2 regions of the Virgibacillus sp. M23 genome follow, and region 2 is predicted to be linked to the other one. Evidence: a T-box and tRNA genes for the amino acid it is inferred to sense, from the RefSeq annotation. Region 2 holds a T-box; the other holds one or more tRNA genes.
What was found. The T-box of region 2 lies ahead of RVS70_RS04705 (methionine--tRNA ligase). A T-box ahead of a tRNA ligase gene usually reads a tRNA of that ligase, here a tRNA-Met.

Region 1: it encodes a tRNA-Met, which carries the amino acid that the T-box ahead of RVS70_RS04705 (methionine--tRNA ligase) is inferred to sense. The anticodon was not compared.

The regions. Positions count from the first base shown of each region.
Region 1 is NZ_JAWDHA010000001.1:154,071-170,124, reverse strand. Features, by position in the region: gene RVS70_RS00885 (MFS transporter) at 1-1,094, opposite strand, end outside; gene RVS70_RS00880 (superoxide dismutase) at 1,289-1,900, opposite strand; tRNA gene RVS70_RS00875 (tRNA-Phe) at 2,077-2,152, opposite strand; tRNA gene RVS70_RS00870 (tRNA-Ser) at 2,174-2,266, opposite strand; tRNA gene RVS70_RS00865 (tRNA-Ile) at 2,278-2,354, opposite strand; tRNA gene RVS70_RS00860 (tRNA-His) at 2,376-2,451, opposite strand; tRNA gene RVS70_RS00855 (tRNA-Met) at 2,485-2,561, opposite strand; tRNA gene RVS70_RS00850 (tRNA-Asn) at 2,566-2,640, opposite strand; gene RVS70_RS00845 (Na/Pi cotransporter family protein) at 3,215-4,840, opposite strand; gene RVS70_RS00840 (NfeD family protein) at 5,458-6,090, opposite strand; gene RVS70_RS00835 (hypothetical protein) at 6,168-6,485, shown strand; gene RVS70_RS00830 (hypothetical protein) at 6,760-7,134, opposite strand; gene RVS70_RS00825 (DUF2624 domain-containing protein) at 7,303-7,587, shown strand; gene RVS70_RS00820 (deoxyribonuclease IV) at 7,667-8,560, opposite strand; gene RVS70_RS00815 (DEAD/DEAH box helicase) at 8,584-9,891, opposite strand; gene RVS70_RS00810 (Nif3-like dinuclear metal center hexameric protein) at 9,922-11,031, opposite strand; gene RVS70_RS00805 (tRNA (adenine(22)-N(1))-methyltransferase) at 11,006-11,734, opposite strand; gene cccA (cytochrome c550) at 11,831-12,208, opposite strand; gene RVS70_RS00795 (hypothetical protein) at 12,314-12,838, opposite strand; gene rpoD (RNA polymerase sigma factor RpoD) at 12,937-14,058, opposite strand; gene dnaG (DNA primase) at 14,088-15,902, opposite strand.
Region 2 is NZ_JAWDHA010000008.1:2,271-18,324, reverse strand. Features, by position in the region: gene RVS70_RS04785 (methyl-accepting chemotaxis protein) at 1-617, shown strand, start outside; gene RVS70_RS04780 (PadR family transcriptional regulator) at 1,328-1,690, shown strand; gene RVS70_RS04775 (VanZ family protein) at 1,651-2,418, shown strand; gene RVS70_RS04770 (VanZ family protein) at 2,499-2,987, shown strand; gene RVS70_RS04765 (helix-turn-helix transcriptional regulator) at 3,140-3,967, shown strand; gene RVS70_RS04760 (iron-siderophore ABC transporter substrate-binding protein) at 4,054-5,031, shown strand; gene RVS70_RS04755 (cupin domain-containing protein) at 5,202-5,519, shown strand; gene RVS70_RS04750 (PadR family transcriptional regulator) at 6,470-6,823, shown strand; gene RVS70_RS04745 (pentapeptide repeat-containing protein) at 6,816-7,541, shown strand; gene RVS70_RS04740 (lysozyme inhibitor LprI family protein) at 8,099-8,716, shown strand; gene RVS70_RS04735 (MerR family DNA-binding transcriptional regulator) at 8,850-8,933, shown strand; gene RVS70_RS04730 (VOC family protein) at 9,132-9,527, shown strand; gene RVS70_RS04725 (DMT family transporter) at 9,680-10,594, opposite strand; gene RVS70_RS04720 (AraC family transcriptional regulator) at 10,713-11,600, shown strand; gene RVS70_RS04715 (metallophosphoesterase family protein) at 11,724-12,431, shown strand; gene RVS70_RS04710 (NUDIX hydrolase) at 12,655-13,110, shown strand; T-box leader at 13,387-13,651, shown strand; partial or broken gene RVS70_RS04705 (methionine--tRNA ligase) at 13,635-14,513, shown strand; gene RVS70_RS04700 (HesA/MoeB/ThiF family protein) at 14,763-15,875, shown strand; gene RVS70_RS04695 (lysophospholipid acyltransferase family protein) at 15,895-16,054, shown strand, end outside.

The DNA of each region.
Region 1 (16,054 bases), on a different contig from region 2:
GAAATGGAAGTAATTCTTCCGATATTGACAAACATTTCTCTGACAACGATATACTCCACACGTAACTCTTTTGCCTTCCATGCTTTTCCTATTACATCATAGGTTAAAGAGACATATGGTATGGTAATGATTGGGTAAGCGATCCCAATGCAAATTGCATATATAATTAGCTGTGCATAGCTAATCTCAAAAATAATAATTGTAATAGAGAAATACAGGATAAGACTCCCGATAAGGATAGCTTTTTTTCTCATGGAAGGCTTGATAACTTTCGTCCCAATAAAATAAAAAACAAAGGATAAGCCAGAGAACACTAGATTGAACATCCCTAATGAAAATTCACTTTGTGTAATCAAAAACACCCATATGGAGATAACAAAGGCAAATATCCCTTCTCTTAATCCTTGAAAAATATGTGCATTCAATATACGATTCCAATTTTTGTTATGTGATCGTTCAGCTAATACCCGTCGAAAATAAAAGCTTCCTTCTGCCTTTCTCCTTGCCAAAAAGAAACTACAGATAACTGCGCAAATGAACAAAATAAAAGAAATCGTAAAAATTGTTGTATATCCGATATTTGCTTCCAAATTAGCAATAATAGTCCCAGCTAATAACGGTCCAATCATTCCACCAAAGGATTGAAGCACTCCTAAAAATCCATTAAAAAAGTCCCTAGTCTCTGGCTCAGTAATCTCAAATGTAAGTACATTAAATGCTAGCCAATAGAAACCATAACCAATACCAAGAAGACTACCTAGCATAAAATTATAGTACGATGCTTTTTCAGCAATAATTAATACACTCAAAAAAAAGAGAGATAAAAAAATTACCCCTAAACGTAATACAATAACTCGATCCACTTTCTTAGCTAATTTTCCAGCCACAATAAACGTCAATGGTTGAAAAATATAAATGGCTAAATTATATACAGCAATGGTTATATAATCCCCTGATTGCTTCCACAAGTATATATTTACAAATGTATTGGATAAAAATATCCCTAAAGAATATAGTCCACCAATAACAAGTAAAAACAATAAATCCTTATCAATGTCTAATTTCCCCTGATAAAGTGATAGGCTTTTTCGCATATTCCATACTCCTTTTCAAGTCATTAATAGTTTGAACAAATGAGTAACAGATATGCAAAGAAGCCTTAATTAAAGATAAGGATATAACAATCTATTCATAAGCTTACATTCATCATTTCTTGACAATTATAGATAAAAAAAGGCATATGAAGGAATCGAATCCCCCACATGCCTTTTCTATTGAATTATTTTTGTTATTTCGCTTCATTATAGTTTTTCGTTACTTGATCCCAATTAATAACATTCCAGAAAGCTGAAATGTAATCTGGGCGTTTATTTTGATATTTAAGATAGTAAGCGTGCTCCCAAACATCAAGACCTAATAAAGGTTTTTTCCCTTCCATTATCGGCGAGTCTTGATTAGGTGTACTCATTATTTCTAATTCTTCATTATTTAAAACTAACCATGCCCAACCTGATCCGAAGCGTCCTGCTGCAGCATTAGCAAATTCTTCTTTGAATTTATCAAAGCTGCCAAACTTTTCATTAATTTTATCAGCAAGCTCACCAGTTGGTTCGCCACCACCATTAGGTGATAATACTTTCCAGAACAGACTATGGTTTGCATGGCCGCCACCATTATTACGTACGGCAGTCCGCGCGCTTTCCGGAATAGCATCTAGATTACTTATTAGCTCTTCAACAGATTTATTCTGAAGATCAGCATGTCCTTCTAAAGCACCGTTTAGTTTCGTTACATACGTATTATGATGCTTTGTATGGTGAATGTTCATGGTTTCTTTATCAATAGTAGGTTCTAGTGCATCGTAAGCATAAGGTAGTTCAGGTAATTCAAATTTTGCCATTATAACTTCCTCCTAATAAAATTATTTTATTAAAAAGGATCGAATATTCACCCTTTTAAAGCAAGATTATCAAAGCTACTATACTGATGCAAATTATATGCATGCATTTTTTTACCAAATTATAAAAAGCGTTATTTTCTTGAGAAAATAAAAAAACAAGCCACCGCTTGTTTGAATGGTGGCTCGGGACGGAATCGAACCGCCGACACAGGGATTTTCAGTCCCTTGCTCTACCGACTGAGCTACCGAGCCTAAATCTACTCTAAATATGTATGGAGGAGGTAGAGGGATTCGAACCCCCGCGGGCTGTTACACCCCTGGCGGTTTTCAAGACCGCTCCCTTCAGCCAGACTTGGGTATACCTCCAAATAATTTTATGGTGGACCCTGCAGGACTCGAACCTGCGACCGATCGGTTATGAGCCGATAGCTCTGACCAACTGAGCTAAGGGTCCTTCTCATTTTAAAATTGTTTATGGGGCGACCGGTGGGGATCGAACCCACGAATGCCGGAGCCACAATCCGGTGCGTTAACCACTTCGCCACGACCGCCATGCTTCAGATTTCAGATTAATTGTTATATTATGGTGGCGGCGGAGGGGATCGAACCCCCGACCTCACGGGTATGAACCGTACGCTCTCGCCAGCTGAGCTACACCGCCAAATTGGCTCCACAGGTAGGATTCGAACCTACGACCGATCGGTTAACAGCCGATAGCTCTACCACTGAGCTACTGTGGAATGTTATCGTGACTACCTTCAACGAATTATAGCGACAAGATATAATTTACCATGTTCAACAACATCTGTCAATATTTTTTTCAAAAAATCATAATCGCAATTTCTTATGTATGTATCGCTGTTAAAACGACAATATTTACTATAGCATCTTATCAAAGGTTTTTCAATACAAAATTTAAAGTTAGAAAATTTTAATTTTAATTCCTTTATTAATTAGTAAATACTACCTTATAACTTGTAAAGTAACTCCTGTGTTTGTGTGAGCAGACGTAACGCTGAGTCACCTCTTGAAAACCATACTACAGGGGCCGGAAGTCACCCGTTTTTCTACAGAATTTTCCTAACAGAACTTCACGAAATAACTCCCCTTCACTTAACTCACCATGGATAAGTGAACGGCTTTCTTCAAGTTCCGGTTGAATAATGCTTGTTCACACAGATTTTCTTTTCCGCAAACGACAATGACGTAGCTCTTGCAGTTCATTTGAATTTGAGATAGCTAACTTCTACTTAGTATAAAAAACAACTGTCAGAAAGCATTTCCGACAGTTGTTAAACTAAACATACGTTATTATTATTCACCTAATACTTCTTCAGCAATGTTAACCGCATGGTCTCCAATTCGCTCTAAATTGCTAATGATATCAACAAAAACAATTCCAGCTGATCCAGTACATTTACCTTCATTCATACGAATGATATGTTTCTTTCGGAAATTCCTTTCCATTTTATCAATTTTATCTTCTTTTTGAATCACAGCTAGTGCCTCTTCTCTGTCCATACTTTGGAGAGATTCAACGGCTTGTTTTACTGTTGACGTTGTTAATTCAAACATTTCATTTAGATCTTCCTGAGCATGATTGGTTAATTGAACTTTATTAGACATTTTATAATCAATTAATTCGACAATATTTTCAAAATGATCGCCTATTCTTTCGATATCTCGAACGGAGTCAAGGAGTGCGGAATGTTTCGCACTTTCTATTTCCGTAAGTGATTCTGCCGATAGTTCTACAAGATAATCTGTTATTTTTCGGTCCAGATTATTTAAAGCCCCTTCTATTTGCATAGCCATTTCGGAATGCTTAGAAAGTTGTGTATTTAAATATTTATTTGTTTCTTCTAAGCCTTTATAAGCATATTCACCCATGCGAATCACTTCTGCTTTCGCCTGATCTAATGCCAAGGTCGATGATTGCTGAATAAATATCGGATCTAAGTGTTGTGGTTTATACTCTACAATTGTATCTTCACCTGGAATAATCCTAGTAACTAACCAAGCTAAAGCGCCTATAAATGGAAATTGAATGATCGTATTTGTAATATTAAAGGTCCCATGAGCAAACGCAATTGTCATCTCCGGGTTCAAGTTAAACTGTCCTTGTAAAAACGTAACAATTTGCGTAAAAACTCCAAGTAGGAGTAAAAAGATGGTAGCTCCAACTAAATTAAAGATTACATGAGTATACGCTGCTCGTTTTGCAGCAACAGTTGCACCTAGAGATGCTAGCACTGCAGTTATTGTCGTTCCTAAGTTATCTCCAAAAAGAACGGGTATGGCTGCCTTTAGTTCTATTGCTCCTTCAGCAAATAGACCTTGTAAAATACCTATTGTGGCACTTGAACTCTGTACAACAACGGTAAAGACAGTACCGATAACTACACCAAGAACTGGGTTTTCACTCATATTAACGGTTAATTCATGAAATGCTTCTAGTGTACGCAATGGCTTCATACCACTACTCATTAATTCTAATCCAAAGAATAATGCACCAAATCCAAAGATTGCTTGTCCAACTGCATTAACTTTCTGACTTTTAAAGAAAAATAATAGAAAACACCCTACAGCAATGATCGGTAGCGCATAAGCACCAATATCAATACCTATTATAAATGCAGTAACTGTTGTACCTATATTAGCACCCATAATTACACCAATTGCTTGTCTTAACGTCATAAAGCCTGCGTTTACTAGACCGACTGTTAAGACAGTAGTACCAGAGCTACTTTGAATTAAAACCGTAACGATAATACCAGCTAATACCCCCATAAATGGGTTACTTGTAAAGCGATCCAGTATATCTCTAAGACGATCCCCTGCTGACTTTTGTAACCCTTCTCCCATAAACTTTATACCAAGAAGGAAAATACCCAGTCCGCCGATAAATTCAAATATCAGTTTTTGAACATCAATTTCCAAAATTTATACCTACCCTTCCATTCATGTTGAATCTTGTCACACCATACCAATATTAATTATATATAAACTTTTTGTAAAGGTTTAAAAGGTATATTTAACATTAAATTTACATTCAGCTACATTTAATAGATCTTTTTAGTATTTACTACTTCATGCTTTCCATGCGATGAACAAATAAACAAAAAGAACACAAGCGCTAGCGCCCGATTAGAAACGTAGCGACTGGAGCGAGTTAATGGAGATAAAGAAATCACGGTGAGCTTGCGAGTCGATGATGACTTAGCTTAGGGCGATTCGTGAATTCGCCTCGTTTCTGGGCGCTGGAGCTCGACGCGGCTCATCACGCACATCTTTTGGACTTTGGCTTGTTTGGGAGCCTTGTCCGTCTACAGAGCCTTGGTATCAGATTTCTGTTCGTCGAGCCAAGATTTTGATACACGCTTCCTTCAGCCTTCACCTCACGATAAACACCTTTGCGGTTCTCTAGTGGTTGGTTGATGTGTACCCTCACAGCGGACTTTCACCACCTAGATAGTCGCCATGCCTGGCGCACAAATAAAAAAGATAATCTTTCTAAGATTATCTAAAATCTTGTCGATTATCTTCACGTTCAGCAACTAACCATTTATTATTTCAACTAAAATTTTCGTTCCGTCGACTTGAACTACTTTTACTTTTGTATCTTTACTAATCCACTGACCATTTGACACAGCACTATAGTCCTTTTGTTCAATGCGAATCGTTCCTACCGGTCGTAAATCGTTTAGTGTTACTCCCACTTTATTTAAAAGTTGTTCATAGCTTTGATTCATGGAATTATAGCCTGCTTCCTTCGTAAGTTGATCTGTTAAGGTTAATTTATTCCACATATCTCTTCTTTTAAATACCTTTAAGAAAAAGAATGAAGCTCCGCCACCTAGCAGTACACCAAGCACAGCATATAAACCAGAAGCTAAATTAGGCGCAGGCAACGCTACTGCTGTTAACATACAAGCTAATCCAATCGTAGCAAGTGTTCCATCATTTAATAATTTTCCATCAATAATGATAAGTAATAATCCTACAAAATAAATAATAAGCATAATAATGAACGAGCCTGTTTCAACATAGGCACCAAAATATACCGTAATAAAACCTATACCTAATAACGCAAAAATTCCACGCATATTAACAAGCACTTCGCCAATTAAAAACAAGGTAGCAAAACCAGTAATAATGATTCCAATCCATTCCAAATCAAAAACACTCAAAAAAACTCCCCCTCTCTCCTATAGTACGTATATACGTAAAACAGCAATGATTTGTTTCATAATAAGGAGTAGATCTGATGAATTTCCTAAAAAAAGCAGCCATTTGGTTTATTATTTTCTTGTTTCTTTCAAGCGTTTATAAGGATATTTCAAATGTACAGACAACACCGTTCCAAGAAAAAGAATCTGAAGTGTTACATACAGATTACCATGTCACACCGATAAAAGTCCAAACAGGGGATACTGTTCTAAGTATAGTTGAAGAAATAAATAAACATCAGTTAAATAGGTTGAATATTGAAAAAGTTTTAATTGATTTTCAAGTTATTAATCCAAAGACAGATCCATATCAACTTGAAATTGGGAATTTTTATTACTTTCCCATTTACGATTAAAACATAATAAAAGTCAAGGAGCCGAAATAACGCTTTTCTCTTCTAGAGAATCTCCTGTGCTTTTTTGCAAGTCTTTCCTGTCAATATTACGAATGCAACTAGTACGTTTTTCTGAATAAGCGACAATAACTCACCCTTGCTTGCGTTTCGAACAATTTACTCCAATCTCCTACTATAAAATACATACAGCGGATAAGAAGAGCTATATTCTAAATAAAGATGGGCTGCCGAGATACTTTCTCGACAGCCTGAAAGGGCTGAGATAGCCCTTTGTCTACACAAACGGTAATACAAAAAGGGTAATTAAGATAGAGATTGCCCCACCTGCAATGGCAATATTCCCTAATGTATCCGCTCCACGACTTCTCGACATGAACCCGAGAATGATACCGGCAGCGCCAAAAATTACCGGCCAAATAAAGAACGAAATAACGGATAATGCGATCCCAACCCAACCGAATGTTGAATTTATATCCGTATCATTATCTGTAACATCTGGATCGTAATCATCTGCAGTCATTTCTGCAGCAAATTCTTCGTCTCTAGAACTGTCAGGTTCAATTCCAACGAAATCTTCATTTTTTCTCTGCTCACCATAATTCGGAGCTCTTTCTACATCCTTCATTCCATTATTTGGATACTGATCCATAGTCCGAGACCTCCTTTTTCTAAATAATGAGGTGCATCTTTAGGATATGGAATTTCACATAAATTAATGGTGTTATTTAATGGAAGGGAGAATTTATGGGAGACAAGTTGATTTTTTTATTTTTGCGCATACAGTAAAAGAGTATATAAAAAGGGGAGTATTTTTAAAATGTCCAATTTTATAAAAGAAATGATTCGTAGGAAGTTAGCACAATTAACAGCTCCGGAATTACTTCATTATAGTAATCAATATGGTTTTTCATTATCAAATAATGAAGCTCAGCAAATTATTACGTATTTGAAGAAAAATAATGTAGATCCATTTTCTTCACATGGAAGAGAAAAGATGCTTCGAGATCTAGCTCTTATTACGGATCAAGCAACTGCAAAAAAAGCCCAAAAGTTATTTAATGAATTAATTAAATCTTACGGGCTCGGTCATTTATTTGAGTAAGGAATAATACTTTCGTACTATTCCTTACTCTTTTACTTTTTCTGCAAACACGCTAATGGCTTCATTTATAACAACAACTTCAAGATTGGAGGAGCTTGTCTTTTAATCCTTCATCAAATTTACCCGCTCTTATCATGTCAATTTCAAATTTGTATGGTGCTTTCTTATTCTTTTTATCTTCACCCACATATGGAGTCTCTAAAATTTTTGGTAATTGTTCTAATTGGGGGTGTTTAATGACATGCAACAATGCATCGAAACCGATATGTCCGAAGCCAATGTTTTCATGACGGTCTTTATGAGCTCCTACTGGATTTTTACTGTCATTTACATGTACTACCTTTATTCGGTCAATTCCAATAATCTTATCAAACTCGTTTAGAACACCATCAAAATCATGAACAACATCGTAACCACCATCATGAATATGACATGTATCCATGCATATTGAAAGCTTCTCATTATGGGTAACACCATCAATTATTTTGGCTAATTCATCAAATGTTCTCCCAACTTCCGAACCTTTTCCTGCCATAGTTTCCAAAGCTATTTGTACCTCTTGATTGTTGTTAAGTACTTCGTTCAACCCTTTAATGATTTGTTTAATTCCCACCTCTGCACCTGCACCAACATGTGCACCTGGATGTAATACTATCTGTTTGGCTCCTAACGCTTCTGTTCGCTCCATTTCATTCCTAAGGAAATTCACGCCTAAATCAAACGTTTCATTCTTGACAGAATTTCCAATATTGATGATGTATGGAGCATGTACTACAATATCTTTCATACCATGATGATCCATATGGTCTTTACCCGCAGCAATATTTAATTCCTCAATTGGTTTCCTTCGCGTATTTTGAGGAGCACCGGTATAAATCATAAACGTATTAGCACCATAGGAGGCAGCTTCTTCAGAAGAGCCTAATAACATTTTCTTACCACTCATCGATACGTGTGATCCTATTTTCAACATCCCTTACACCTCTTTACAAAATCCTACTTTTTATATTTCTTCTTAGTCAATTGTTTTTTAATGGTTTCTTGTTGCTTTTTCATTTTTTTCTTATAGCCCGGTTTGACTTTCTTCGACTTTTTAACTCTTCTCCATGCTTGCTTATCTACTTCCGTTGAACTTTTGGTTCGTAACGAACGTTGATTCCAAGACTTCGCTTCATGCCATTCACCATCTCGAACATCCATGTACGTAAAGGGTAGGCCCTTCTGTTCTAATTTATCGATAAGTTTGAGATCTTCTTCTGTATAAATACTGATTGCAGTTCCTTCCAATCCTGCTCTTGCTGTTCTTCCAACCCGATGAACATAAAATTCTTCTTCTTTAGGTAGCTGTGCATTGATAACATGACTAACTCCTTTTATGTCAATCCCTCTTGAAGCCAGATCCGTAGCGACAATATACTGATATCTTAGATTTTGAATTTCCTTTAATACACGCTTTCTCTCCCTTGGAGGTAGACCACCATGAATAAGCCCGACAGCCAAGCCTTTTTCTTGTAGTGCCGCAGCTAAGTCATTTGCTTTTTCTTTTCCATTCGTAAATATAATTGCCAAATACGGATGGATGGTTTTAGAAATTTCATGGATAATCGATGCTTCGTCCCGATGCTTCAAATAAATTAATCGATGCTCCATGGTTTCTGGGGAAAAATCATCCTCAATTTTCACATACACTGGATTATCCAAATACTTTTTGAAAAAATGCTGTAATCGTTGAGGAATAGTCGCAGAAAAGACCAGTAACTGGATCCTTGGATGGCATCGGATTAATAGCTGGTCTACTTCATGAATAAATCCTAAATCAAGCATCAGATCTGCTTCATCAATAACAAAGGATGTTGCTGAATAGATGGAAAGAGCCTCTTCTTTTACCAGATCAAGAATTCGGCCAGGTGTCCCGACTACAATATGAGGTGGTTCTTTCAATTTTTCCATCATTTTTTGCTTATCCGTACCACCTACAAGCAGCTTAGCTGTCCATACATTTTCCTTCTCTGCATAATGAATTATCTTCCTTACTTCTTCATAAAGCTGTGTAGCCAATTCTCTAGTAGGCGCAGTAATTACCATCTGCACCTCCTTTTTCTCTTCCTGCAACCCATTTAGTAATGGAAGTAAAAAAGCGTGCGACTTTCCTGAGCCAGTACGCGATTGTCCAACCACACTATTTCCTTGAAGCACTTTAGGAATAACCTGTTGTTGAATTTCCGTAGGGACTTTAAACTTTAATTTATTAATAACCTGTTCCATAATTGGACTAAATTTAAATTCTTGAAATTGTTTGCTCATTTCTAACGTACTCCTTTAACCATTCCAAATTTAGATAAACTGAAATGGGTCTGTATTCGTGTTGGATAGAATAATATTAACGTCATGCAGTTTTTCCTCTAGGTACGCTTTTACAGATTGCTTCATGACTTTTTCCATATAATGTCCTGGATCAATCACTGCTAAGCCCATTTGCCATGCATCCTGCGCAGTATGAAAAGTCATATCACCAGTGATATAAACATCAGCTCCTTTTTTCTTGGCTTGATGAATGTATTTTTCACCACTACCTCCAAGCACTGCCACTGTCTTTACTGGTTTTGATAAATCTCCAGTTACTCGGAGCTGAGATACCTCTAATTTTACTTTTATCATCTTACAAAATTCCTCTAACGTCATCGTACGATCTAATTCCCCAATACGACCAATACCAATCCTGTCACCCTCATTTTCTAATGGAAAAATATCATAGGCTACTTCTTCATAAGGATGTGCCTTTTCCATTTCTTTTAAAACAGCTGACAATATCCCTTCTGGAACAATCGTTTCTAGTTTTACTTCGTCAACATATTCTAGTTTCCCTTTTGTACCAATGAATGGATTTGTTCCGTCTAAAGGCTTGAACGTTCCTTGTCCTTGTGTTTTAAATGTACAGTGGCTATACTCGCCGATATGTCCAGCACCAGCTTCTGAAATAGCTTCTCTAACTTGTTCTTCATGTGTATTGGGTACATAAATAGCGAGTTTAAGTAATTTTTTGGCTTTTTCATCAAGTAGTACCCTACGCGATTGTAAATCAAGCACACTGCATAACGTATCATTAACTCCACCGCTGGCAACGTCTAAATTTGTATGTGCAGCGTAAACGGTAATATCATATTTAATTAGTTTTTGTAAGATACGTCCAGAAGGGGAATCGTAGTTAACTTGTTTTAACGGCTTAAATAATAAAGGATGATGCGCAATAATTAAATTGACATCCTTTTCTATCGCTTCATCTACAACGCGCTCTAGCACGTCTAATGTTATCATTATTTTTTTTACTGGTTTATTCGCAGATCCTATCTGTAGGCCAACATTATCCCACTCATAAGCTAAAGACTTAGGTGCTAGATCTTCTATTATTTTAAAAACATCATTCATCATGATCTGTTGTTTCATTAGTGACCTCCTCCATCCAGTCTTTTTCTTTTTCAAACAAACTAATTTTTTTACGATTATTACTATCTTTAGCTAACTTCATTTGTTTAATAATCCGTTCTAGCTTATTTGCCTCAAACCTCCATTTTCGATAAAATGCTTCCGGTTTCTTCTGCAAAAGAATTGGTCCAAATAAAAGCTGCTTTGTATCCAGTTTATCATGTATCGAAGTATCATTCGATGATCGGGTAGCAGATATAATTTCATAGAAATGATCATTTTCCTCGATTAAATCCTCATCGGCTATACCATAACCATTGTTTATTAGCCATTCTCTAACTGAGCGTGCATCCACATTTGGTTGTGCAATGATTTGCTCAGTATATTCAAGTTTTGCTTTTCCTTCATTTAAAATAGTTGTTATTAATGTTCCACCCATCCCAGCTATTACAATCTGCTTTGCTTCTTTTGCTTCTAATACTTCCAAGCCATTGCCTAGACGTACATCCACCCTATCACCAAGTTCAAAGTGTCTAACCGTATCTTTCGCACTTTGAAAGGGGCCTTCGTTTACCTCGCCAGCTATTGCTTTGGCTGTTTTATCTTTTTGACATACAAAGCACGGTAAATAAGCGTGATCTGAACCGATATCTGCAAAGTATGCACGCTTTGGAAGAAACGAGGCTACTCGTTTTAATCGTTTCGATATATTAAACTGCGTCATCGTATCGCCACTTTCATTCGTTTTATCGGTTAAAAAGAAAAGCTTTCTGTTTAACAGCAGAAAGCTTCGCTTTTTACGTATATCATTGTTTTTCTATTACTTTTTCTCAGCCAGCCACTTTGCTAAAACCTCTGCTTCAGCATCTGTAGCCATTCCAGGAGGCATTTGTCCCTGACCATTTTTTATCACATTTTGTATTTCCTCTTGTGACAATTCACTTCCAACTTTAGTCAGATCAGGCCCCATTCCACCTGATAAATCGGCACCGTGACAGCTAGCACAGTTTGTTTCAAAAATAGCTTCAGGATCATCAGTAGTTTCGCCCTCTTGTGCCTCTTCAGCTTGTTCTCCGCCGCCTTCTTCGGCTTGTTGAATGTCTTTACGTTGATCTAATCCAATAAATGCAATAACTATTACGGCAAGTATCCCGACAAGAGCAATTAGTGCATATGGGATAACCGGGTTTCTTTTCATTGCGTTTCCTCCTTATGTAATCCCCATAATTCTTATTCGCTGTAAAAGACTATATTTATTTTACTTGAAAAAGCGATTTCTTTAAAGAGTTTAGGTGTGAAAATTTTATAAAACTATATAAATACATGTAAATACTAGAGCTAAAATACCAGTAATAAGTAAATAATTTATCTTTTTATAGAAACCTATTACAACCCAAAACAGGAAATTTATAAAAACGATAATTATCAATCCGAAATCATGCAGGTAAGCTTTACTAACTAAAACAGATATAAATAATGCTATCAAGAGACTATTCATTAAGGCTAAATGATACTTTAACGTCCATTTAGGTTTCAAGTAAACGTACATCCAAATAGAATAACCCAAAAAAAGAATTAACATACTCAGTTGCAAAATAATTTGAAATTGCGTAAAATAAATAACAAGCAATGAAAACGGTATCATCATCGACAGAAGTAATGTTTGAATGGTATCGATAAATCGATTTTGGCCTATAACTGAAGGCTCTATTTGCTCGTCACCATTTGAATATAGTGCTAACAGAAAGTCGCAATAAACGACTGGCAGCATTTTATGCTGCTTCCAATAATGAATTTCATCCATAATAATTTGTTTTCGTTCTTCCAAAATCGGTCACTCCGATATCGACATCACTATATTAGTCTTGTAGTACTTGAATAGGAAAAGTCATTGGACAACATTGTTGTCCAATGACAAAACATTTATTAATCAAGAAAGTCCTTTAATCGTTTGCTTCTACTCGGATGTCTTAACTTACGAAGTGCCTTAGCTTCTATTTGACGAATTCTTTCCCGTGTCACACCAAACACTTTTCCAACTTCTTCTAAGGTTCTTGTTCGCCCATCATCTAGACCGAAGCGCAAACGTAGCACATTTTCTTCACGATCTGTCAGTGTATCTAAAACATCCTCTAATTGTTCCTTTAAAAGTTCATATGCAGCATGATCTGAAGGAGAGACAGCCTCTTGGTCTTCAATGAAATCCCCTAAATGGGAATCATCTTCTTCACCTATAGGTGTTTCCAACGAAACAGGCTCTTGCGCGATTTTTAATATATCACGTACCTTGTCAGGAGAAAGCTCCATTTCTTCTCCAATTTCTTCTGGTGTGGGCTCTCTACCTAAATCTTGAAGCAATTGTCTTTGTACGCGAATCAATTTATTAATTGTCTCTACCATATGAACTGGTATTCGAATTGTTCTTGCTTGATCCGCAATTGCACGAGTTATTGCTTGACGAATCCACCAAGTAGCATACGTACTAAATTTAAAACCTTTTCGGTAATCAAATTTTTCGACTGCTTTAATTAATCCCATGTTACCTTCTTGGATTAGATCGAGAAATAGCATTCCTCTTCCTACATACCGTTTCGCAATACTTACGACTAGTCGAAGGTTTGCTTCAGCAAGTCTTCGCTTAGCCTCCTCATCACCTTTCTCAATACGAGTAGCAAGATCGATTTCTTCTGCTGCAGATAATAAATCAACTCGACCTATTTCTTTAAGGTACATACGAACAGGGTCATTTATTTTGATACCAAGCGGGACACTTAGATCATTTAAATTAAATTCTTCTTCTTTTGCAATTTGTTGCATATTAGGATCTTCTTCCGATTCTCCAATTACCTCGACACCTTGTTCTCCTAGGTACTCATAAAATTCATCCATTTGGTCTGATTCTATAACAAAATTAGATAGACGATCAGCTATCTCTTCGTAAGCAAGTACACCGCGCTTTTTACCCATTTCTAACAGCTGATCTTTAGCTTGTTCTAATGTTAGTTCAGGTTCATTTTCTTTTGTTTGTGAAGGCTTGTTATCGGCCATGAGTCCCCCTCCTTCCAGACTACGTAAATTCAATTCATATTTTTTGACTGCTTATTTATTTCAATAATCTGCATTGCTATTTGTGCAGCTTTTATTGGATCCTGTTGTTGTTCTGCTCGCTTTTGTTGATCTTTAAGCGTTTTTATCGCATCCATATCACTTTTTTTTGTTTGTATTATTCGAATGTAATCATTTATTTCCTTATCACTAATATCATCCTGTAACGGGATCATAGCTATTTCAGTAATCTCTTGCTGAAGCTTTGGTTCAGTGATTTTCTCTAAAAACAAGCTAACATCTGGGTCATTTCCTTCTTCGTAAAAAGCATATAAATAAGTAGCGATAATCTTATGGGAATCTATATTAAAGCCTGCTCCTATTTCTGTTTGAACCTTATCAGTTATGACGACATCTTGGAGCATATATGATAGAAGCTGTCTTTCTGCATTATGGAAAGCTGGTAATAATTTGGATTTCCGAACATTCCATTCTCTACTACTAGTAGTATATCTGTTCTTCTGACGATTATCCTTATTTGACCCAAACTTTTCTCGGTAGCCTGAAATTTCATTTGACAGGGTATCCATCGATATATTATATTCATTACTTAACTCTTTTAGATAATATTCCCGTTCAATTGAGCTATCAATCATAGCAAGTTGTTTTAATACTTCTTCTATATAATGAAGTCGATCTCCTTCATTATTCATATTATAATCTTTCATTAAATACCGCATATAAAAGCTTATAAAGGTATCACTTGCTTTAATAACCTCATTTTCAAATTTTTCTCCACCATACTTCTCAATAAAATTGTCAGGGTCCATATTATGTTGTAGATGTGCTATTTTTACTTCACAACCGACATCGCGTAATAAAACGGCTGCTTTATAAGCAGCATCTAACCCTGCACGATCCCCATCATAACAAATAACAACTGTATCTACATAGCGGTTCAAAAGTTTTGCTTGATACTCCGTCAATGCTGTACCAAGTGTAGCTATTACATTTTTGATACCCGCCTGATATGCAGCAATTATGTCCATTTGCCCTTCAAATAAAATGGCTGCATTTTTTTTTCGAATATGCTTTTTGGCTAAGTCAAAATTATAAAGAATCTTCCCTTTATGAAATAATTCACTTTCAGGGCTATTCATATACTTAGGCTTCTGATCTCCAAGAGCTCGACCACCAAAAGCAACCGTCTTCCCTAAATGATTCCGGATTGGAAAAATAACTCTTCCTCTAAAACGGTCACTTACTTGATTGTCATCCTGTTGGGTAATTAAACCAGCTTTGACCAGTAACTGCTGATGATATCCTTTTTTATGAAGGAATTCAGCTGTAAAATTCTTTACATTAGGAGCAAATCCAAGTTGAAATTCATCAATAGCCTCATCATTGACACCCCGATTCTTTAAATAGCTATAGCCTTCCTTACCATCTTTTGTAAATCGCAACAAATGATGATAAAGCTTAGTTAACCATTCGTGTGCAGATAGTATATCTTGGGTCTCTTGTGACAAAGTGCTTACTGATTTGTTTGTTTCTGGTAATTGAATTCCACTTCTATCCGCCAAAAATTGTAATGCTTCATAAAATGAATAGTTTTCCATTTCCATTAGAAATGTTATCACATTGCCACCTTTTCCACATCCAAAACAGTGGAAAATTTGCTTTTCCTGTGTAACAGAAAAGGAAGGTGTTTTCTCTCCATGAAACGGACAAAGACCAAAATAGTTTCTACCTTGTTTTTTTAATTGAATATATTCCCCGATAATGTCTACAATATCATTTGCTTTACGAATTTCTTCAATTACATGTTCAGGAATTTGATTGGACATAAAATCACCATGCTAAGTTAATATTCGTCTTTCATTAAAAAAATCCTTCATTTTTCGACAATATTTTTTTGAAATACCGAAAAAAATTCCTTCTTTTTATAAAAATAATCTGTGAAGGATATCTAAAAGCTGATTTACTTCATTTATATAAA
Region 2 (16,054 bases):
ATCGGATTGTAAAAGATGCAGTAGAAAAGATGCAAAATTTGGATAACCAATCGCAAGAAATCTCAAAACTTGTTTCGGTGATTAAAGATGTTGCAGAGCAAACAAATCTATTGGCTTTAAATGCTGCCATTGAAGCTGCAAGAGCGGGTGAGCATGGTAAGGGCTTTGCAGTTGTGGCAGATGAAGTAAGAAAGCTGGCGGAGCAGGTTGCTCTATCCGTAAATGATATTACGACAATTGTAACCACCATACAAACTGAATCCAGTGTTGTAGCTGACTCATTAAGAGATGGATATTCAGAGGTAGAACAAGGGACATCTCAAATAGAAACCACAGGTAAAACGTTTAATAATATAAGTTCTGCAGTTACAGATATGGTTCAAAGTATTCAGGCTGTATCTGAACACTTATCTGAAATTGCGGCTAATAGTCAAGAAATGAATGGTTCTATAGAGGAAATAGCCTCAGTTTCTGAAGAAGCTGCAGCGGGTGTAGAACAAACATCAGCATCAGCACAGCAATCAAGTGGATCCATGGAAGAAGTAGCAGGAAGCTCTGAGCATCTTGCTAAATTGGCTGAGGAATTAAATGAATTGGTAGGGCGGTTTAAGTTGTAATGTTACAAATCAATTTTGTATAAGTAGCAGAGTGGTCATTAATGTTTTGAATAAAGGTAAGAATGTATAACATGTTTAATAACCGATATTTCTCCTTTTCGGTCAAGCAAGTCTAAACTAGGTTCTATAGCATTTGAAATGAATAAGGCAGAAAAGAAAGTGAGAAGCTATTAAAGTTAATGATAGATAGTTAATGGCATTTGTTAAATTTGAAAAGTTTAATTCAATGTTAGAGTTGAGGAAGCAAATAATAATATGCAATTTTTTGCTTCATAGAATGACATACTTTACTATTCAATATTTGCGTTTTCAGAGAGTAGCGGACATGATAGCCTATTGTGAGCGGCTTATTGGAGAAGTGCCTTGAAGATAGATCGTGTCCGTAATGGGCTCTATGACAAATGATTTTAATAATGACAATGACCCCGTTTTTCGTGAAAATAATCTTTTCCGATTTTCGGGTCTTTTTCATACCTCTTGTCATTGCTGACTTTACTCTTTTCTGGAGCTCCTTTTTTATAATTATATTTTTTATCCCTCTTTTCAAAAATAGAAATAGAATTGTCTTCACTGGCTGTTGTTTCTCTATTTTGGGACTAATTCGTCTGTAAAGTGTGAATTTGATAGGTCGATTCTTTTTTAACCTTGTAATGCGATGTACTATTGTGTTACGATGTAAATATAATTCGTTTGAAAGTGAGGTGTCGTTTATGGACAAAGAGATAATGAAGGGTAGTATTGATATTTTATTTTTATCTCTATTAAATAAAAGGGACATGTATGGTTATGAAATAGTAAAAACATTAAAAGAAAATAGTAATGAACTATACAACATGAGTGAAGGGACGTTATATCCCGCTTTGAAGCGATTAGAAAACAAAGAATGGCTACAATCTTATTGGGGCAGTTCAGAGAATGGCGGGAGAAGGAAGTACTATAGGATCACACAAGATGGGAAGAAAGAGTTAGATAAGAAATTAAAGGAATGGAATCAAATAAGTAATTTAATTAAAGTATGTTCGGAGGGTATCGCATGGATAAAAAAATCGAAAATTATATTGATAAAGTTGTGAATCAATTACATTGTGACGAGGAAGAAAAGAGAGAAATAATTGATGAAATGAGAGATCATTTACATTTATTAAAAAATGAATATATAGATCAAGGTTTTACTAAGGAAGAATCAACAAAAAAGGCGTTAGAGAGTTTTGGAGAACAGAAACAATTAACGAAAGGTTTACAGGAGTCACTGTTTCCATTCTATAAAGTAACTAAGATAGGAACATGGATTTTATTTGGTCTTTACTCATTTATTATTCTATTTAAGTTACTCTTTCAACGTATCATTTTCCGAATCAACGATTACTACGTAACTGGAGATACATTTAACAGATATGTTTTTACTCCAATGAATTCAGAAGGCTATGTTGAATTTATAAAGGTCAATTCGAATTTCATTCCGTTTAAAAATACCATCGAATACATATCTGGAGCTGACCGTTTTAATATGGACATCATCATCAATAACACATTAGGGAACATTTTAATTTTTCTGCCACTGGGAATTTTTCTTCCTTTATTAATTAAAAAATACAGTAGATTTACTAGGGTAATTGTTGCTTCAACCGTTATTAGTTTTTCAATTGAAACTTTGCAGCTGGCTTTAAAAATTGGGCAATTCGATATTGATGATGTCATTTTGAATACAATTGGCAGTATCATTGGTTTTCTGATTTTAAAGATAGCCAAAAGTGTCATCACTTTTCCAAAGGGAAGTTTCGTTCGAAGAACAACAAATTGATTCGCTTAACATTCCATACAAAGTGCAATAGATTTTTTAAAAGGTTTGTAGAAATATCGAGAATTAGGGGAATAGTGATTATGAAAATTTTATTGAAAGTAGGATTAACAGTTGTATTATGCTGTTATTTGTTCATTCTTTCAAAACTAATTCTATTCAAACACCTTGCCATTCCAGACATTATGAGCCATTTTACATTTAATTTTGATGGCTATTACTGGAATAACCACAATTTTATTCCGTTTAAGACGATTACGTATTATTTGTTCTTGGCGAATGATATAAACATCAACATACGGGTTGAAAATCTAACTGGAAATATTATTGGGTTTATGCCATTCGGATTTATTCTTCCACTGTTATCAAGCAAGTTCCATAGGTTTAAAAAGATTACAATTGCAGCTCTTTCTTTAAGTTTAACATTCGAACTAATTCAACTTATTTTCGGCTTTGGTAGTTTTGATGTTGATGATATTATTTTGAATACACTCGGAGGAATATTAGGGTATCTACCCATTAGCATATACACTAACCGCAGGCAGGGACAACAAAAGAATGTAATGGATTAAATGAAGAAATTTATGGTAAGTTGCACGGCTTATGGGAAACCCAACCGTGCTTGTTGAAGTGTATGTAATACTTAGGTGTAGAGTGGTACAGCATGTACATCGGTTGATTTCACAGCTTACAGGCAAATTATTAGTGAAATGAGGCAAGCATTTTGAAAATGGACGTTCATCAATTAGCAGAGTATCTCGCAGACAATCCTTTTCAAGTAGAAGGAATATATCGTTATGCTAAAAACCCAGGTGTACCTGACGCTGATTATACAGACTCTTTTCCTGGATTTGTCTTTCCACTTGCAGGGAGGACACAATTTCAATTTAATGGTACACCTTATATCCTTTCCCCAGGGAAAATTATCCATGGGGGTGCAAAAATGGAACTGGCTCAAAAAATGTTTGGTGACACAAACTGGGAATATATTCTAGTTCTATATCGGATAGGTAACTCAAAACTAGAAGACACTAGCTTTTCTCAACAGCATTTTGAATTATCAACAGGGCAATCCCCTCGACTTGTCGAATTACTTATGCGCCTGTGGCAAGTATATAATCAGCGTGGAGGAATTTCAATGTTTCAGACCGAAATGCTGTTTCGCGAAGCACTGAATGAAGTCTTATTATCTGTTATTAATAGGCAAAATAGCTGTGAATCACATACTTTATTCGAACGGGTATCTAATTATATTCATGAAAACTATTATCAAAGCCTTACAATAGCATCGCTTGAAGAACAATATAACGTTAATCGAAATCGACTTTCTTACGTATTTAGAAGACATGCAGGGATGGGACCGGCAGAATATCTATTAAACTATCGAATAAAGATGGCACAAAAAATGTTATTTACAAGAAATGTGTCTATACAACAAATTGCACAAGCTGTTGGAATCACTGACCCCTTCTATTTTAGTAGAGTGTTCAAGAAGCAAGTTGGCATTTCTCCTACTAAATATCGCGAGAAGTTCATCAATAATCCATGCTAATTTCAACAAGCATCCATTCTTAACTGAAAATGAATGTACTATACTAATGGAAAGCCACAGGCAACATGGTATAGGGGGAAATTAATATGCAAAAAATGAAAGGACTTCTGTTCTTAATAATATTAGTAGGCATACTAGCTGGTTGTAATAAAACGCCTACTGAAAATAATAATGGATCAGTCTCAGAAGTTGAATCTGAAACAGAAGTTAATATAGATGAAACGGAATGGCCGAGAACGTTTAAGGATGCATCTGGTAAAGAAATTATTATGGAGAAGAAACCTGAAAAATTGGCCACGCTATGGTATTTTTATCCTGAAATATTAGTTGCACTAGGTGAACCACCTACTGCTTCTACAGAAAAAGAATATCTATCTTCTCTATCTTATTTAAAAGGAAAGCTGGATTCAACTGAAGAATTAGGAGATAAACTGTCCCCTAATATTGAAAAGATTCTATCTACTGAGCCTGATTATATTATAGCCACAGAACATCATAAAGAGATACATGACTCTTTAGAAAAAATTGCGCCTGTCATTACACTAAACTCCAATGACATCTATGAAGATTGGCAATACGGTCTTCGTACAGTAGCCGAGATTATTGGAAAGGAAGACGAAGCGGAAAAAGTAATCGATCATATGATGAAAGCGATTGAAATGGGTCGTGAAGCATTAAAGGCAATTGAAGGAGAGTCAGTAGCATTTATAGTATCTTGGGATGGAAAAACGTTTAATGTTCTAGGTGAAGAAAATCCTGTCTATACACTAGCGTTTGATAAAAGTAGGGGGCTGGGGCTTACACCAGATAAGACATTTAAAGGTACTAATAATGAGTTTATTACATTTGAAGGAATTTCAACGATTCAAGCAGATCATATTTTCCTTATAGGCGACATTACAAAAGAGGATAAATTGATGAATGAATTAGAACAAAGTAATGTATGGAACAACCTGAATGCTGTGAAGAAAAGCAATGTCTATTTAATGGATACTTCCGCTATTACTGGTGGTCCATTGGCTATCGAATATGCGTTACAAAATATAATAAATTCTTTACGTTAGTTCTAAAAGGTGGAGATAAAAGTTATTGAAATCACTCAGTTGTAACAACCGAACGACAAGGTTTGGCCTGAGCATCTTCTTTTTAAACGTAAAGAGCTTTACTAATGCATACTATTTTTTTACTCATTACTGTAACGGTATAGTGGAAGTCAAAATAAGGAGGGATTATTATCCATTACCAACCTATAAAACTAAAGGACGAGTTATCTAAAATTAACGATTATTGGTCCCCACAAGTTATTGGTGAAATGAATGACGATCAAATTGAGCTTGTTAAAATTGATGGAGATTTTATATGGCACGAGCATCCTGATACAGATAAGCTATTTATCGTGCTTGAAGGGGAGATGTTCATCGATTTTCGTGATGGGCAAGTAAAAATTTCTAAAGGCGAGATGTGTATTGTCCCAGGAGGCGTCGAGCATAAGCCTTTCGCCGAAAAGGAATCACACATCATGCTGGTGGAGCCTAAAAGGAAAATAGACTGATAAAGCATCTAATGTCTGTTGGCAGTTAAAATAAGCGTCGAGTACTTACGTAATTCAGAATTGCGTGAGCACTTGACGCTTTTTAATAAAAAACCCTTTGTTTCGCTAAATGATGGCATACTTAAATTACTCCAATAAGAGCTTGATTACCCAGAGTACGCTTATTCCAATCTCCTAAACGCTTCTTTCTACTATTATGTAAAAAAGCAGCGGTGACGAAATAATAGGTACTCAACTCAATTATGATGCAATATAATATCCATTCTAATCCGGGGCTGGATCCAAGTGATCCAGTTTCTTTTCATAGACTAGGAAATGATGAAATTTGGCCTATATAATTATGGGCGTATTGGGCCGCGTCCAGCTCCAGCACCCAGAAACGAGGCGACTTCACGACCCCCTACGAAAAGTCATCATCGGCTCACAAGCACACCGTAATTTCGTTGTCTCCGTTGACTCGCTCTGTTTCTAATCGGGTGCTTACTTTTGTTATTCCCTAATACCCCCTCAATCCTTATCAATAGTGTTTTGGGCAGTATCCACCCATTCCAATTGCAGTCCTCACTATATCAATCTGCACGATTTTTTCAATTTATACGCAGTGTAATTCCCAACTGTAACATCATCCTAAAACTTCTACATTTAACATAATAATCTTTCTTCTTTCGTTTTCTAAGTGAAAACTTAGTACACTGACTTTAGGTTAACAATAGGGGGAATCTCTGATTAAGGAGAGATGTAGGACGATTTAGTCTGGGAAGGATCTTTTATAGTTTCCTATATCGAGACATCATTTTAATCGTAAAAGTATAATTGTCGTAAAAGTACATTGACGATCATAGTAATATGATGTATATTATAATTATAAGGAAGTGGGGCGATGATCAACGATACAACTGCCAATACACTGAAGTTAGAAGTATTGTAGGTATGGTATAGGAGGTGTGAATATGGTAAATAAGAAAGTTTCCTCGGATCTACTAAGAGGACATACCGATACAATAATTTTGAACCTGTTGATGACTGGAGATAAATATGGGTATAAAATAACCAAATTAATAGTAGAGAACTCAGCTGGGGAATATGAATTAAAAGAGGCTACCATGTATTCAAGTCTGAAAAGGCTTGAAAAAGATGGCCATATCGTGTCCTACTGGGGAGATGAGACCTCTGGTGGAAGAAGGAAATATTATAAAATTACAGAAAAAGGGAAAGACACGTATATCGAAAATATAAGGAACTGGGAGAACACTAAACGAATATTAGATCAATTATTAGAGAAGGGTGGATATGGAAATGAATGAAAAGTTAAGTAAATATCTGGATAATGAGTTTTCACCTTATGTGGAGACAAACTCAGTTAAGGAATTAAAAGAAGAATTAATGAATAATTTGCAAGAGAAATTAAATGATTTAAGAGAACAGGGACATGATGATGAAACTGCTTTTAGCATGACGATAAAATCTATTGGGGATATATCCGAAATGTTGGATTCTAATGCAGAAAAGCAAACTATGCTCCAGCAGCAGGAAAAGGAAATGGATTTCACTAAAATGGATCTTCGTGAAGCTGATTTTAAAGGGGTAAGTTTAAAAAAAGCAGAGTTTAGCAAAAGCGATCTAAGAGATGCCGATTTTACTGAAGCCAATTTATCTTATAGCTCATTTATCGTTTGTGATTTAAGGAATGTAATATTCGATGGTGCAAATCTTACAGGAGCTAAATTATCAAAGTCGGATTTATCCAAGACAAGTTTTAAACATGCCAAGTTGAATAATACAGATTTAAGCTATTCTGATTTATCGGGTGTTCCATTCGAAAATCAAATTTTCAATGGTACAAATTTTTATAGTTCGGGATTAAAGGGTACGAATTTTAAAAATGCTGTATTTAAAAATGCTTCGTTCAAGTATGCATACGCTTGTAACAAAGCGAATTTTGATGGTGCAACAATGGATAAGGTAACATATGCAGTACTGAAGAAGAATAAAGCAGATTTGACCAATGTTACAGTAATTTAAACTAAATAAAGCATTATTAGTTGGAACGGAGTTCATTAGACCTCGTTCCTTTTCTAATGGTTGGGGATCATAAAGTGGTTACCTTATTGTTATAAACTTATCGTTGGTCTTTCATCTAGTTTTTTCTGTTAAAAAGTTGGTATAGTCTAAAGAAGAAAGAGGGAGGAAAAAGAAGAGAGTGAGCAATAGTACTTATTTAGATTCAATCCTAAAATCAATATCAATCCAAGTTGAATTTAATTGAAATGAGAAGTGTAAGGATAGATCTAGATCATAAGTAATTTTAAAATATGATAAAATAAAAAAACATAACGAAGATTGTTAAATAGTGATAACCAGATACTTCAGTAATAGGATTTAATATGTGACGGGGGTTAAATAATGGAAGCCATTGAATTAGTAGAGTTGAACAAAGTAAACCAAATTCAATAGGTTACAAAAACAAAAATGAATGGCTTTCGGGAAAGTTTTAGGTAGATTAATTTAAGAAGAGCATCTTTTTTGATAAATTAAATATAGTCACGAGGAAGAATAATGAGAAGAAAGGTAGTATTTCAATGAAACGCAAATTCTTATTAGGCATGTTAACAGTAGTTTTAGTAATATTGACTGCTTGTGGAACCTCATCTGACGAGTCTACATTGGACAATCAGTCACCAAATAAAAACTCTAGTCAAAATACAAATGACGATTCTGCAAGTGCAGCTTCGACAGATAATGACACAAATACCAACAATACGAACACAGATACTGGAAGTAATGGTACCGATGAAAAGGGAGATACAACAAACAATGTACCAGCAAAAGATACAGCTAGTTTGAAGGATCAGTACCTTAAGAAATTAAATGATACGAAGAATGAAGTGGAGGAGATGCGAAAAAATCCGATAGACGATACAACATATGCGTTGAAAAAAGTTGAAGGAGATGCATACGATATTTGGGATGAATTGTTAAATGAAATTTATGGAGCCCTAAAGGAGCAACTACCTAAAGAAGAGATGGATCAACTAAGGAAGGAACAGCGTGAATGGATAGCGTACCGAGATCATACTGCAAAAGAGGCATCGCTAAAATATAAAGGTGGCACGATGGAACAGTTAGAATATGTAACGGTCCAGAACAATCTTACCGAAGAAAAGTGTTTTGAATTAGTTGAAGACTATATGAAATAACCCTTCATTATTACCGTGAAGGGGAATACGTTGAAAATTATGATAATTTAAAAAATATTGTTTATTATAAAATAAATAGTTAATACTATTTATACAGAACATTAAAATGATTGAAAGAATAAAATAATATACCATAGAAAGGTTCTCAAAAATATGTAATGTGTCTGTTAAAATATTACGGTATTATGATGAAATTGACTTATTAAAGCCTTCGTAAATAGATGTTGAAACGAATTATCGTTATTATGATTATGACAAAATTGAAGCAATTAAAATAATCTTGTTTTTAAAGCGTCTACATATTGATCGACTGTCAGTAAATGTCCTCAAAAAAAGTTATATGGAGCAATTGAAAAGAAGTTTGCCGGTTGTTGTTATGCTAACCTAGTAGTAATTTGCTAGAAGGAGGATAATTATGATAAAAAAGGCGATTCAACTGACATTGTTCGTCCATGATTTAAAAGAAGCGAAAGATTTTTACGTGAACAAGTTAGGATTTGTAGTACGGGAAGAAGAGGAGTTCGAACCAGGGTGGCGTTATCTTGCTGTTTCCCCTGAGAATGGTAACGAAACCATGATTGAACTAGCTGAAGCTAAAACTCCTAAACAAGAACAATTGATAGGCAAACAAGGCGGCGATACGGTCATGCTAATGTTTGAATCCGATCATATTGAAAGAGATGTTAGTGATTTGCAGGAGCGAGGAGTAGTTTTTCAAGGAGAGATACAAGGGGTACCAGGAGGTAAAGGGGTAGTATTTAAAGATTTATATGGGAATAATCTTGATTTATTCGAACCTAGAAAAGAATAACAAATAGACCTTTACCTTTAGTGAAAATTTGAGCTCCCCTTAATTGTTACTAAAAAACAACGAATATATCCTTGTTTACTTAGTTCAGATTAGAGACGCAAAGCCCTCTCAGCGAAAAACGAAACTAGTTAATCCTGGGGGGCTTTTTCTAATTAGACGGCGTGATTTTTTGCTGAAGAATCTTTATGTAAAGCTACTATTAAAATCATGATAATGATACAAGCTGTACCAACCCATTGGTAAATGCCAAAGGGTTGTTTTAACCAGAAAACAGTTGTTAAAACAGCTGCTAGGGGTTCAATACTACCTATAAGACTCGTTTCTTTAGGTGACAGGCTCTGTAAACTTTCTATATAAAACCAAAATGCAATCATCGTTCCGAAAATGATAACGAAGACTATATATAAATATGCTTCTAGCGTTAAGCTGCTATTGTTAAGTTCCCAAGGTGGGTGGATAAAGCTTAATGCAGTACCTCCGATAATCATTGCCCAGCCAACAATGACAAGCGAATCGTATTGCTTTAGCAAAGGAATGGCATACAACGTATAAAATGCTAAAGCTATCCCAGATAAAACACCCCAAACGATTGCTAGTAAAGGTACAGATAGTTGTGAGAATGAGCCATTGGTTAATAAGAAGAAGCATCCAACGAAAGCTAGCAAAATAGTTAACACATCTTTTTTTGTTAGAACAGATTGTCTGCTTAAAATGAGATAAAGAATAATCATTACTGGTGCTAAATATTGTAATAGTGTTGCTACCGCAGCATTGCCATGTTCAATCGAAGCCATATATGTGTACTGAACAGCAAGCATACCAAGTAACCCGAAAATAAGTAAATGAATAGCGATCCTTCTGTTTTTCCAAACAGCAATTATTTGGGAACGGTCTTTTTCAAAAAATTGAACTGCTAATAGTAATAAACCAGCCAGTAGTAACCTGGTCGCAACAAGCCAATCTACATCAATAGAGAATTCTTGAAATAGCTTTTTTGCAACTGTGCCACCAATCCCCCAAAATGCTGCTCCCGTTATTACAAGAAACATTCCTTTCCCTCTATTCATGATGAATTCTCCACCTTTATGATAAAAATAGTGTTATCATATGGATAATAATAAGAGGAGAATTCTTGGAATAATACGTAAATCGAATCAAAAAGTATAATTATATTGAGGTTTTGCTATGCAAATAAAAAATTTTATCGTTGACCAAAATTTAAAAGAATTAACGGAACATCGCACGGTTGTATTACCGCTTGCATGTTACGAAACGATGATTACTAAAAACATACATGGCTTTATACCACTGCACTGGCATGATGAAATTCAATTTGTTCTCATTATAAAAGGAGAAGCAATCTTCCAAGTTAATGAAGAAAAAATAACTGTTCGAGAGGGCGAGGGACTGTTTATAAATAGTGGGTGTTTGCACATGGCAACAGATGAAAATGATTCGGGCTGTATTTATATTTGTTTAAATGTATCTCCACATTTTATTTTATCTCAAGAGCTTTATACAACCCATGTAAGTCCGTATACGCAAGCCACTAATTTGCCTTACCTTCACTTGGATACAGAGGAAGTTTGGGAGAAAAATATTTTAGCTGCTATTGTAAACATCAATCAACTGATACAACAAAATCCCTCATGTTATGAAATCGATATTAGCATGCAGCTAACGATAATTTGGAAAAATTTAATCATAAATGGTTTTGATTTAGAGTACGAACAGGTAGAAAAGCTAAAGAGTCATCGAATGAAGCAAATGTTAAATTGGATACACACACATTATGCGGAAAAAATTCTTTTAGACGATATTGCACGTGCTGGTCAATTGAGTCGATCCGAATGTTGTAGATATTTCAAACGAATTTTAAAGAAAACACCATTGAATTATGTAACCGATTATCGAATTCAAAAAAGCTTAATTTTACTACAACAAATAGAATCCAATGTCACGGATGTTGCCTATGAAGTAGGCTTTAATAGCACAAGCTATTTCATTGCTCAGTTTCGCAGATCGATGAACATGACACCATTAGCATATAAAAAATATAAAAATAGCTATTAATGACCGCGAGTGTTGAAGAACATTGATATCTTGTGTGAACGGCACTATATACCTTTTAGCAAAAATGATTGATTATCATCTTAATCTAGTATCTGAAAATGTTAATACGTGGAGGTATTTGTTATGAAAATAGCAGCAATTTATGATATTCACGGTAATAACGTTGCATTAGAAGCTGTCTTAACTGAAGTGGCAAATGAAAAGGCTGAAAAAGTTATAGTTGGTGGGGACTTAGTCTGGGGACCGCAGCCTAGAGAAGTCATGGAAACTTTAATGAGATATAAGGATACATTTTTATTTATAATGGGTAATGCAGATAGAGAGGTAGCGCATCGATATAGCATAGAAGATGGCTGTCAGGATTTTGTAGCAGAAATAAATTACTGGTGTGCAGATCAATTAACAAGGGAGCACTTGAGTTTTTTGAAAGAATTGCCTGAGAGACAACGGATGGCTATTAACGGGTTAGGCGATGTATTGTTTGTACACGGTTCTCCAAGGAATGACGAAGAAGCAATAAGAGCTGATACCGATGAACGAGAAATTAATGAGATGGTAAAGGATACTGAAGCGAATATTATAGTATGCGGCCATACGCATATTCAGTTTGACAGATTAGTAGCTGGTAGGCGAATAGTCAATGCTGGTAGTGTTGGTCTACAGAGTAAAGCTAAGGGGGCTTGTTGGCTATTTATTCATGATGATGAAATAGAACATAAGGAAACGCAGTATGACATAGAAAAAGCTGTGAAGGAAATACTCCAAGGTACCTGTCCATATAAAGAAGATTTTGCTGAACATATACGAAACCCTCCAAATATTGGTCCATAATTCAATAAGTTATTACTTTTAATTCATCTAAAATACTCAAGATGTAACTTCTCCTTATTAAAATTACAGAGGCAGAAGAGAAAAAATTCTTAACACCACTATAGAAAATGGGGAGTTTAGAAGAGATGATTAAAAAATTATTAACCTAAAGATAATCCAGTTAAAATATTTTGAATTTATGGTAAAATGTATATTTTTATTTCAAAAAGGAGCAATAATTGATATGGCAAAAACTTCAGGCTGTTTTACCATCGTTTTTAATAAAAAGGGTTACATATTGTTAGTGAAGAGAAAGGATTATCCTGTCTGGGATTTACCTGGGGGAATGTTAGAAAAAGATGAACACTTAGAGAATTGTGCTATACGAGAAGCTAAAGAGGAAACGGGGTATATCATTTCGATTAAACGAAAAATAGGAGAATATTATCAACCTCAATTTGATGATTTACAACACATATTTTTAGGGGAATTGCTAGGTGGTACGCTAATTAAAAATGGTCCTGAAACAGATAAAGTGGATTGGTTTCATCCAAAAAAATTACCTATGTTTATGATTCCCAATAGAAGAAAGCAAATTAAAAATTTTCTTAGACATAAAAATACAGTAATAAAAGATTCAATAACCGTTTCTCGATTTAAAATTTCACTATTTAAAGTGTTTTTTAAGGTGTTTGGTTAAGTTTCTGCAATTCTTAAATAAGCATGTGGATGAACGTATTAATTTTACTATTAAAATAAATTGTTTTTATTGTAAGATGCTGAAGGATGTATAAAATATATTTTATTAAAAGAGTAATTGAAGTTTACATGCTAAATATGAGATTTGCATATATACAGTGGCCGTGAAATGCTGTTGGGTGGAATATTGAGGAGAGGTTAAATTGTACCGTTGATCAAAGTAGAAATATAATTTCCTATTGTGTTTATGAATATGAAATGTAATAATAAGTTAAATATAAAAGCAATGATGAGAAGAGTAAATCATTTTTATTCCGTTACAGAGAGCTTCGTTGGCTGAAAAGAAGCATGGAATTATTTGATTGAATATGGTCTCTGAGCTGCATAGTTGAACGTTCTATTGAGCGTTAGGCTATGACGAGATTTGGCACTCGTTATAAATGTCAGGGTATAAGAACTTTATCGTTCCGTACTTATTGAGGCTAATCATGTGAGTGGTTAGCAAATTAAGGTGGTAACACGAGAATAATCTCGTCCTTAGACAGTTGTTTTGTCTTTGGACGAGGTTTTTTATTTTCAAGAGATGAAAATAGTAAGGGAGGAAATAAGATGAATGTATTTATCGGAGGAGCATGGCCTTATGCCAATGGTTCACTACATTTAGGCCACATATCTAGTTTATTATCAGGTGACGTTTTAGCCCGGTATTATAGAATGAAAGGAGAAAATGTTCTTTATGTATCAGGAAGTGATTGCAATGGAACTCCAATTACGATTAGAGCAAAGCAAGAAGATGTAACACCTAAGGAGATTGCTGATAGGTATCATAAAGAGTTTTGTGCGTGTTTTGAAAAGTTGGGTTTTACTTATGATTGCTATACAAGGACAGATAGTGCCCATCATCATAGAATTGTGCAAAATATATTTTTGCAGCTATTTGATAATGGAAAAATCTATAAAAAGGAAATTGAACAGGCGTATTGCAATAGGTGTGAACAATTTTTACCCGACCGGTTTGTCGAAGGAACTTGTCCATAATGTGGACAGGATGCTCGTGGTGACCAATGTGACCACTGCTCAAAAATATTAGAACCACTAGACCTTATAAATAAGAAATGTAAGATTTGTGGTGATTCTCCAACTACGAAACAGACAGAACATTTCTATTTTAAGTTAAGTGCATTCCAAAAAGAACTACAGCAGTACGTAACTAATGCTAAAGTGAAGAACTTATGGAGAGAAAATGCGATTCAATTATCGGAAAGATATTTAATGGAAGGATTGCCCGATCGAGGAGTTTCAAGAGATTTACCAATAGGTGTTCCAGTTCCAGTAAAGGGATATGAGGAGAAGAAGATTTATGTATGGATCGAAGCTGTTTCCGGATATTATGCAGCCAGTAAAAAAAGTTTATAAAATTTTATGTTGTATTTAACTTTAATTCGATTTATTCGATTAATTTTATCAATACAAATATTCTGAATAATGATTTATGATATAAGTAGTAGGAGAAAGGAGGGTTACATATGAAAAAAATAGCTGAATTTGTACTAGAAGGCGATGCGAAAAATGGTTCTTGCTAACTATTTTGGCAGAGAAAATGGGCACACCAAATTTATGTGGTGTGCTCATTTTATAAGGAGGACAAATGAGTTGAAGAATATATATCCAATGATCAAATCTAGTGTAGGTGTTTTTAAAGAAAAAAATACTAAAAGAATTCACTTTGTTTTTTATTCTACTTCTTGTCATAAAGTTTTTGAAATCGAGAATGAATGTATTTTGAAATCTATATTATTAATGGATGGGACTAAGCCACTTTTGGATATTTTTTTAAAGATTAATCTCAATTTTCAGCAATTTACATATAAAGAATTAGAGGAGTGTACAGAACTGTTATTAAAAGAAGGAATTATCGAAAATACCAATGATCCAATAAGAGAACAGTTTACTACTGAAGAATTAGAAAGATATTCAAGGCAAGTGGACTTATGGAGTGATTACTGTGATTTAAGTTCTCCTTGGGAATTACAAAAGAATATAAAGGAATCTACTGTAGCAATTATTGGAATTGGAGGCATAGGTAGTTGGATGGCTACTTCACTAGTAATGGCCGGAATTGGAAATATTAAATTAGTAGACTATGATCGAGTAGAGCGACATAATATAACAAGACAATTACTTTACACTACTGAAGATATAGGTAGAGAAAAAATAAAAGTTATGGAGATGAAGTTAAGAAGTATTAATCCAAACGTAAACATATTCCCTGCTCATATGGAGATAGATGAAGGTACAGATTTGTCCCATATAGTAGAAAGTTGTGATTTGGTAATTAATTGTGCAGACAATCCAGATATTAATACTACAGCTCAATGGGTATCAAAGGTGTGTTTAAAGTATAAAGTACCCCATATAGTTGGGGGCGGTTATATAGGCCATTTGGGATTAATTGGTCCCACAATTATTCCAGGAAGAACTAAATGTTGGGATTGTTACCAAATTAATTATAAAAAAAGGAGGAAAGAAGGTAAATTATTAACTAATTTATTTCCAGATAGAAAGAGACATACTGGTGCAACAGCGTCCATTTCTTCTATAGTAGCCAATTTTCAAGTTTGGGATGCAATACGTCTTCTAGGAAGAATTGGGGATCCAAATATTATAAATAAAACTGGAGAAATAGATTTAAATAATTTATCCATACGTTGGAATAACTTAAGTGAAGATGATCTATGTGAGGTTTGTTCAGAGTACTATATATAAAAAATGGGAGGAAATTAAAATGGCAGATGGTATTATGGATTTTGATATTGTAGAAAGTAATCCAACGATCTATCAAATTTTGAGAGACTATCCTTTTGAGTTTTTGTATGACTTTCTTAAAAAAGGAATGAGTTACGAGAAAAATACGAAAATGGCAGAAAGATGGAGAAAATACAATA